Regions from separate parts of the Pseudoduganella sp. jia 9 genome, predicted to be linked through region 2. Evidence: riboswitches for the same ligand, from Rfam matches in the RefSeq annotation. Region 2 holds a riboswitch; the other holds the start of a gene.
The links. Region 2 has a riboswitch for cobalamin ahead of ACY34H_RS10880 (cobaltochelatase subunit CobN). Riboswitches for the same ligand answer to the same signal wherever they lie in the genome.

Region 1 (4,466 bases), on a different contig from region 2:
TGGAAATCGCCGGCAGGCTGCGCGGCGGCACCGGCGCGATCGGCTGGGTCAAGCGCCTGCCGTGGCATAACCCGATGATGCTGGCGGTGGCGTTCTCCTTCATCATGCTGGGCTTCGGCGGGGCAGGGGGCCTGATCAACATGAGCTACCAGCTCGACTTCGCCATCCACAACACGCAGTGGATCACCGGGCACTTCCACCTGATCTTCGGCGGGGCGATCGTGATCATGTACTTCGCGCTGGCCTACGACCTGTGGCCCCATCTCACCGGCCGCGAGCTGAAGAACGGCCGGGCGATGCGCTGGCAGCTGTGGCTGTGGTTCGTCGGCATGATCGTGCTGACGTTCCCGTGGCACGTGGTGGGCATCCTCGGCATGCCGCGCCGGATGGCCTATTTCGACTACAGCGATCCGCATATTGCGCCGCAGGCCATCACCGTGATCATCACCTTCATCGGCGGCCTGCTGCTGGTGGTCTCCGGCCTGCTGTTCCTGCTGGTGCTGGCGCGCGGCCACCGCAGCGCGCTCGTTGCGCTGCCCGAATTCACGTTCAGCCAGACGGTGCACGCCGAGCGCACGCCGGCCGCGCTGAACGGCTACGCGATCTGGCTGGCGCTGATGATCGGGCTGTCGGTCGTCAACTACGGCTTCCCGATCATGCAGCTGATGGCGCTGCCGCAGACATCCGTGCCGGCCGTGCCGATCGGGAGCCAGCCATGAATTCCGAAAAATCGTTCTCGCTGCGGAACCGCTGGTTCACCGGCAGCGTGCTGGCGCTGCTGGCCATCGCGCTGCTGGCGGCGCTGGTCGGCTTCGTCTGGGTGCCGCGTGCGCAGGCGCGCGATGCGATGACGAGCATGTGGGAATCGATCTGCCGCGCCGCCGGCGTACCCGGCCGGTACTACACCGCGGCGCTGGACGACACCGGGCGCCGCTCCAGCGACGTGATCGTGATGGCGCAGATGATGGCGCCGGCCGACAGCGCATCGATCGGCCGCGGCGCCACGCTGGCGATGCAGTGCACGATGTGCCATGGCGCGCGGGGAATGAGTCCCGCCGGCTCGCCGCACCTGGCCGGCCAGCCCGCCGCCGCCACCTATAAACAGCTGCGCGACTATCAATCCGGCCACCGGGCCAGCGCCATCATGCGCCCGCTGGTGGAGGAACTGTCCGACACGGACATGCGCGACCTGGCCGCGTACTACGCCTACCTGCCGCGCGAACGGCTGGCCGACCCGATCGACCAGCACACGCCGCGCCTGGTACGCAACGGCGACCCGATGCGCAACGTGGGCGCCTGCGCATCCTGCCATGCGATCGAAGTAAAGAAGCCGGCATCGCCATGGCTCGACGGCCTGCCCGAATCGTACCTGCACCAGCAGCTGCTGGCCTTCCGCGACGGTACTCGGCGCAACGACGTCAATGCGCAGATGCGCAACGCGGTGCGCAATCTTTCGGACCAGGAGGTGGCGCAGCTGGCCCGCTATTACGCGGCCAGATAGGAGGAAGCCGGAGCGCCGCCGCGGATACTGGAACGCCGGACGGCGCAGCAAAGTGCTGTACCTTTTCCGGCCCGATGAGTTACCATGCGCGCTTGGGTGCGCTCTTTCCGTTCGGGAAGGGCGTTAAACGGGAAACCGGTGAAGCCGCCATGCGGCCATTCCGGTGCAGCCCCCGCTGCTGTAAGCCTGACGGACTCCGCCAACAAGCCACTGCGATACTCGCGGGAAGGCGCGGAAGAAGAATGACGGCGAGCCAGAATACCGGCCCAAGCAAGTCAGCACCATTCCCCGGGGTGACGGGAAGCCGCTGTCGATTCGGCTTGCCGTCCGTGCTCCGTCTCGACCGTCTTTCTTTTTCGATCCCCGCCGGTGCTCATATTGACCATTCGACGGGAGGTTTCGAATGCACATCATGGAAGGTTTCCTGCCGCCCGCGCACGCGCTGGGCTGGTCGGCTGTTTCCGTTTCGTTCCTGGCCTGGGGCCTGCGTTCCATGGGGCGCGACCTGCGCCGGCATCCGGAGCACCGCATGCTGTTCGGTGTCGCCGCCGCGTTCGCGTTCCTGCTGTCGGCGCTGAAGCTGCCGTCGGTGACGGGCAGCTGCTCGCATCCCACCGGCGTGGGCCTTGGCGCCTTGCTGTTCGGTCCCGCTTCGATGGTGCCGGTAGGCTTCGTGGTACTGCTGTTCCAGGCACTGCTGCTGGCCCATGGCGGCATCACGACCCTGGGTGCCAACGTGTTCTCGATGGCCGTGGTCGGCCCCTTCGTTGCCTATGGCGTGTTCCGCGCCGCGGCCGCGATGGGCATGTCCCGCTCCTTCGCCGTGTTCGCGGCGGCCTGCCTCGGTGACCTCGCCACGTATGCCACCACTTCGCTGCAGCTGGCCTGGGCTTTCCCCGACCCGCTGGGCGGCGTGCAGGCTTCGCTGCTCAGGTTCGGCGGCATCTTTGCCCTGACTCAGGTGCCGATCGCGATCAGCGAAGGCATGCTGACGGTGCTGGTAGTGAACGCGGTCGCCAGGTTCCACGGTGCGGAACTTTCCGCCGCGCCCGTCTTTGCGCACGCCCGGAGCAAGCCGGCATGAGAGCGCGTTCCTGGATGTTGTGGACGGTGCTCGCCCTGTCGACGGTGCTGCCGCTGTGGATCGCCGGCGGTGCGGACTTCGGCGGGGCCGACGATCTCGCACGGCAGGCGATCGGCACGCTGGCGCCGCACTACCAGCCCTGGTTCCACCCGGTGTTCGAGCCGGCCAGCGGCGAAATCGCGTCGCTGCTGTTCGCCTTGCAGGCAGCGCTTGGCGCCGGCGTGATCGGCTACTGGCTCGGCCTGTCGGTGGGACGCGAACGCGCGCGCAAGGCAGAGATCGAGGCAAGGGAGCGCCATGCTGATTGATTCGGCTGCCTACGCGAGCCACTGGCGCGCCATCGCACCGTCGGCCAAGGCACTGTTCGCGTGTGCCGGCGTTGCCGCCGCCTGGATCGCCCACAGCCCCGGCGCGCTGGCCATGCTCGCTGCCGTGCTGGTGCTGTGCACTGTCGTGGGCGCGCGCGTGCCGCTGCGCACCCTGCTGGCGGCGGCACTGGCGCCGTTCGGCTTCCTGCTGCTGGCCTGCCTGGCGATGCTGGCCGGGCCCGACCTCCAGGGCGACTGGCACTGGCGCGCAGCGATGCTGCCGGTGGCCGCACGTACCGCATTGCGGTCGCTGGCCATCCTGGCCGCGCTGCTCGGCCTTGTGCTGACCACGCCGCTGCCCGACCTGCTGGCGCTGCTGCGCCGCCTGCGCGTCCCCGAACTGCTGCTCGACCTGATGGCGCTGTGCTACCGCATGGTTGCCGTGCTGCGCCAGGCCTGGGACGACGGTGTCGAGGCGCAGCGCGCGCGGCAGGGCTATCGCGGCTGGCACCAGGCGTGGCGTTCGACCGGGATGCTGGCCGGCCATCTGGCATTGCAGGTGTGGCAGCGTGCCGCGGCATTGCAGATGGCGGCGGATGCGCGTTCGTACAGCGGCACGCTGCGCTTCCTGCCGGTGGCCCATCCGCAGGCGCGGCGCCAGAACGCGCGGGCCGTGCTGGCCGGCGTGCTGCTGGTCGCGCTGGCCGCGGGAGACCGCTGGTGAGCGCGCCGCCCGTCCTCGAACTCGCCGGTGTCGACTACGTCTACCCGGATGGCAGCGCCGGACTGCGCGGCTGCAGCCTGGCACTGGGGCGCGGGCGCCGCCATGCGCTGCTGGGCGCGAACGGCGCCGGCAAGACGACCGTGCTGCGGCACCTGAACGGCCTGCTGCGGCCGGCGGCCGGCACGCTGCTGCATGACGGCCAGGCTGTCGGCCGTGGCAGGGCCGCATCGAACGCGCTGCGGCGCTGCGTCGGCCTGGTGTTCCAGGACCCGGATCGCCAGCTGTTCGCCGCGCACGTCGAAGAAGACGTGTCGTTCGGCCCGCTCAACCTCGGCCTCGACGCAGCCACCGTGCGCGCGCGGGTGGCCGCCGCGCTCGATGCCGTCGGCTTGTCCGCTCACGCCGGCCGCGCCATCCATCACCTGAGCTTTGGCCAGAAAAAGCGCGTCTGCATCGCCGGCGTGCTGGCCATGGAACCACAGGTCCTGTTGCTGGACGAGCCGATGGCGGGGCTCGACGCACCGATGCAGGCGGCCCTGGCGGCGCTGCTCGACCGGCTGGCGGCACGTGGCATCACCGTCATGCTGTCGACCCATGACGCCGACTTCGCGCTCGGCTGGGCCGACGACGTGCACCTGATGGCGGCGGGGCGCTGCATCGCGTCCGGCCCGGCGCTGCAACTGGCGCAACGCGCCGACCTGCTCGGGCAGGCCGGTCATGACGTGCCGCAGTCCGTGGCGCTTCATCGGGAGCTGGTGGCGCTCGGCGTCCTCGGCGCCGACCCGCCGCCGCGCAGCGTGCCGGCACTGCTTGCCGCACTGCGTGCCCTGCGCGCGGTACCGGGCCCGG
Region 2 (4,466 bases):
CATCCAGCCCGGCCAGCAGCGCCCGCATCTCCAGGCGCGGCGAATCGGCCAGCTTCGCCGCCACCTCCGGTCCCTCGACGCCGCCCTTCTTCATCGACGCCAGCATCAGGTCGATCGATTCCTGTTTCCATTGCCGGCCGAAGACGTGCAGCCCGTGCGGCATGAATTTTTCCTGCAGCTTGGTCAGGTAGTGGCCGATCTCGTGCGCCAGCAGGTCGTCGTCGGCCGCGTCGTAGCCGATGCCGCGCACTTCCAGCACGTCTGCCATCGATGCTTCCAGTTCCGCCTTCAGGTTCAGCGCGGCGACCCGTTCGCGCATCAGGCTGGCCGCCTGCGTCTTCAGCGATTCCGAGCTGGCCGCCTCGTAGCTTTCCACCACCTGGCGCAGTGCGAGCAGGTCGTCGTACAGCGGCGTGCTGGCCAGCGGCGGCGTCAGGTGATCGACGATCACCGCCAGCCCGCGCCGCTTGGCCTGCGTGCCTTCGCCGACACCGTCGACGATGTACGGATAGATGCCCGGCAGGTCGCCGGCGATCAGGCTCGGATAGTCGTCGGCGGCCAGGCCCACCGCTTTGCCCGGCAGGAATTCGTAGGTGGAATGGCGCCCCACGTGCACCAGCGCGTCGGCCCCGAAGCGGTCGCGCACCCAGTGATAGAAGCCCAGGTACTGGTGCGGCGGCGTGATGCTGGTGTTCGCGTGCAGCAGTTCCTCGTCCACCTCCCAGCCGCGCGGCGGCTGCGGGCCGATGAACACATTGCCGAACACGAGGCCCGGCACCAGCATCCTGCCCTGGTCGACCATGATCCTGCCGGGCGCGGCGCCCCACCCTTTCAGGCCTTCGATGCCGTAGCCGGACAGCTCGCGGTTCAGCGGCTCCAGCGTGGCGCAGCGGCGCGGCGCGCGCACGTCCAGGCAGGCGCGATACCCGTCACCCAGCGCTGCCAGGCCGCGCATCGCCGCCTCGCGCCGGGGATGGTCGGCGCCTTCGACCAAATGCTGCAGTTCCTTGACGATCACGTCGACCTGCTTGCGCCCCAGCAGCCATTCGCCGGCCTTCTCCGCTTCCAGCACGTCGGCATGCAGGCGGCCCAGCAGGCCGCCGGTCATTTCGCGCTGCACGCGCGGCGACAGGGTGCCGAACCATGTCGCATAGTCGGCCGCACTGACCGTATTGACCGTGCCGGCCAGCTCGCGCAGGCCGGCGCGGTCTTCCGGCAGGTTGACGCCATGCGCCATGATCCGGTCCAGCAGGGCCTCTGGCGACGCCGGCAGCTCGCCGACGGTGTAGCCGGCGTTTTTCAGCGCATGGAGCATGTCGAACAGCGAGGCTGGCACGTCCAGGTTGTCGGCGCCGATGTTCTGGCGGCCCGGCGGGTGGTTGTAATAGACCAGCGCCACGCGCTTGTCGCGGTTGGGCTTGCCGCGCAATGCCAGCCAGCGGGTGACGCGCGCCGCCAGCCGGCCGGCTTCGGCATTCAGCACGACCGGCGGGCGGTTCTCGATGCCGGTCACCCTGTCGCGCTGTGCCTGGCCCAGCGCCGCCACCACGATCGGCTGGCCGATCCCCTGCAGTTCGGGCAGCGCCACGCGGTACTGCACCGAATCGGGCGGCAGGCCGTCCGGCGACAGGCGCCATTGCAGCGCGGTGCGGTCGGACAGCCGGATGGCCTTGAATACCGGGACATCGAGGCGCTTGAGCGCTTCGGCGACGGCTTCACGCCCTTCGGCCGCGCCGACCACGAAATCCTGCAGCACCACCAGCGCCGCCGGCCTTGCCGGCGCCACCAGTTCCGGCAGCCGTTCCAGCGCCTGGCGCGAGGCGCCGCCCCAGCGCGTGAGCACCTGCACGCACGGCTGGCCACCGGCCTCGATGCGCGCGCACACGGCAGCTGGCACGGCCGCATCCATGTTCGACAGGTCCAGCACCACCACGGCCGGCCGTGCCGTCAATCCCAGCCGCGCGCCGTTGCCCCAGGCGGCATCAGCGGCCAGTTCGCGCCGCCCGACGCGCACGCGCAGCACCGGTTCCGGTTGCGGGCCGGCCAGCGGCGTGGCCGGGTGCAGCCGGTGGGCCAGCAGCGCCGCGGTGTTGTCGACGCCGCCGGCCTGCCACACGCGGCGCGCCGCCAGCCAGTGCGGTGCGGCCGGATGCGCCTCGGCGGCCTGCAGCGCGGCCGGCGGCGGGTTCTCGGTCGACAGGTCGCGCAGCGTGTCGGGTGAAAACCCGGCCATCGCGCCGTGACCGTCCCGGCTCATCAGGCTGAGCCCTGCCTCGCCGTTGAATGCCAGCACCGCCGCGCGCGGCTTCGCGTGGCGCGCCAGCGCGGTCTTCAGGCGGTGGGCAGGATCGCCGAACAGCGACACGGCCAGGATGGTGTCCGCCCCGCCGACCAGCCGCGCCACCTCGCGCTCGTCCAGCGCCATCCATTGCGCCGGCGTGCGCAGTTCGATGCGGTCCTTCGGATGCAGGGCGAGGTGGCGGTGCGCGGCCTCGATCGCCACCGGCGCGGCGCGCTCGGTGACGATCGCGAACAGCGTGGCCGCATGGCCGCGCGCGCAGGCCAGGAAACACAGCAGCGCAAGCAGCGCGCGCACGAGTGGGGAGATAGTCAATGGTCTTCCGAACGGTCGGCATTTTCCCTGCGATGCCATGCCGCCGGTCCAGGGAAAAGGCTTGAAACAAATAGAAACGCCACAGGCAAGGCCACACCCCGGGCCAAGCACCTTTTTTTCGCGAACGGCCGGTCTTCTGGCTTGCCTTCTTCCTTCCCCGTTCCTGCCTTCCCGTGCACGTGGCACAGTGGCGGGTCGAACGAGGTCGTCAGGCTCACAGCAGCGGGGGCTGCGCCGGACTGGCGGGGGATGGAGATCCCGCGCGTCACCGGCTTCCCGTTTCACCCTCCAGCCGGCAGGCGGGAGGGCACCGTTCACATCAAGCGGCGGATTCTACATGGGTTGAGGCTAATTTGTCATCCGCAGGCGGCCCAGCCGCCACAGCCCCGCCGCCAGCACCGCTCCCGCCAGCAGGAGCACGGCGGCCATTGCGCCCCATCCCGGCATGCCAGCCGCCACGCCCGGCGCGAACGACGGCCGCCTGGCGAAATCGGCGGTGCCGAACGGCCGGTCGTTGAACAGGTACGGATAGTAGAACTCGCGGATCTGCCGGTGGAACGCCACGATGGCGTCCTGGTAGGCCAGTTGCGCGGGCAGGTCGGTGCCGGCCAGCCGGTGCAGCACGGCCTGCGCGCCCACGCCCGGCAGCAGCCAGCCGAGCCGGTCGGTCCATGCCTGCCGTGCCAGCAGCCCGTCGCGATATGTGCGTACATCCTCGGCCACGCTTTCGTCGCCCACCTGGTGGAAGGCGAAATACCATTTCCAGTGGAAGCCGGGCGGCACGGCGGCACGGTCTTTCCATTCCGGATGGGTGGCGACGAACTTGCGCATCGTTTCGTCACGCGGCACTTCCCACGCGCCGTGCACGGTCTGCCGCTGCGCCAGCATCAGGTCGACGCCCTGGTTTACGGGAATCGCCCGGGTCAGCGCCACGTTGGCCAGCGCCGGCAGCACGAGCGTCAGCATGGCCCAGGTGCCCATCAGCACCGTGGCGTTCGTGACGGAGCGCCAGTGGCGCATGGCGACCAGCAGGGAAAGGCCGGTCCAGAAGGCCAGGCAGGCCGCCGTCACCGCCACCACGATGAACAATGTCGCGAGACCGGTGGCGGACATTGCCGCGCCCACGCACACCGGCATGGCCAGGCAGACGAGCAGCAGCGCATAACGCAGCCCGACGCGGCGCCACCACAGCCGCCGTGCATCCGGCATCGCCAGCACCAGCCGCAGGCGGCCCGACTGCCGTTCTCCCGATACCAGGTCGTGCAGCAGCGCGATGGCGAACAGCGGCGCCAGGTAGATCAGCACGAATGCGTAGTCGAAGCGGCCCGGCAGCGCCACCTCCGGGTTGAACGTTTCGCCTTCGTAGAGCTGGGCCTGCAGCCCCAGCGCGCGGATGCGCAGCACGTACGGCGCCACGTCGCGCAGCCCCAGTGCCAGGAATGCCGCGTCGGACGGCGGATCCCAGGTGTTGTAGAAGGTGTAGTAGGCCGGACTGCCGGCATCCTTGCTGTCCGGGTAGCGGGCCGCCAGCGCGGCCACGTCTCCTTCATGCAGCGGGGCCAGGCGGGCGATGGTCTGCCGCTGGCGCTCCACTTCATGCATGCCGGACCAGACGGCCAGCGCGGACAGCAGCAACAGCAGCAGCAAGGCACCGGCGGACAGCCGCGAACGCAGCACCAGGCGCAATTCGAACGACCGCCAGTTCATCGCACGACCCTCCCCAGGCGGCCAGCCAGTATCCAGGCCGATGCAGCCAGTGCCGCCAGCCACAGCGCCAGCATCGCGCCGGCCGGCGCCATGCGCCGCAGCGTGTCGGCCAGCGGCGGCGGTTCGAATGAAAATTCCGGGAATC

Region 1: another riboswitch for cobalamin. It lies ahead of ACY34H_RS17480 (energy-coupling factor ABC transporter permease); the one in region 2 lies ahead of ACY34H_RS10880 (cobaltochelatase subunit CobN).

The regions. Positions count from the first base shown of each region.
Region 1 is NZ_JBUPWE010000012.1:173,346-177,811, forward strand. It holds gene ACY34H_RS17470 (cbb3-type cytochrome c oxidase subunit I) at 1-719, shown strand, start outside; gene ACY34H_RS17475 (c-type cytochrome) at 716-1,501, shown strand; cobalamin riboswitch at 1,579-1,785, shown strand; gene ACY34H_RS17480 (energy-coupling factor ABC transporter permease) at 1,905-2,585, shown strand; gene ACY34H_RS17485 (energy-coupling factor ABC transporter substrate-binding protein) at 2,582-2,893, shown strand; gene cbiQ (cobalt ECF transporter T component CbiQ) at 2,883-3,617, shown strand; gene ACY34H_RS17495 (energy-coupling factor ABC transporter ATP-binding protein) at 3,614-4,466, shown strand, end outside.
Region 2 is NZ_JBUPWE010000007.1:264,860-269,325, forward strand. It holds gene ACY34H_RS10880 (cobaltochelatase subunit CobN) at 1-2,614, opposite strand, end outside; cobalamin riboswitch at 2,724-2,944, opposite strand; gene ACY34H_RS10885 (DUF3526 domain-containing protein) at 2,963-4,321, opposite strand; gene ACY34H_RS10890 (ABC transporter permease) at 4,318-4,466, opposite strand, start outside.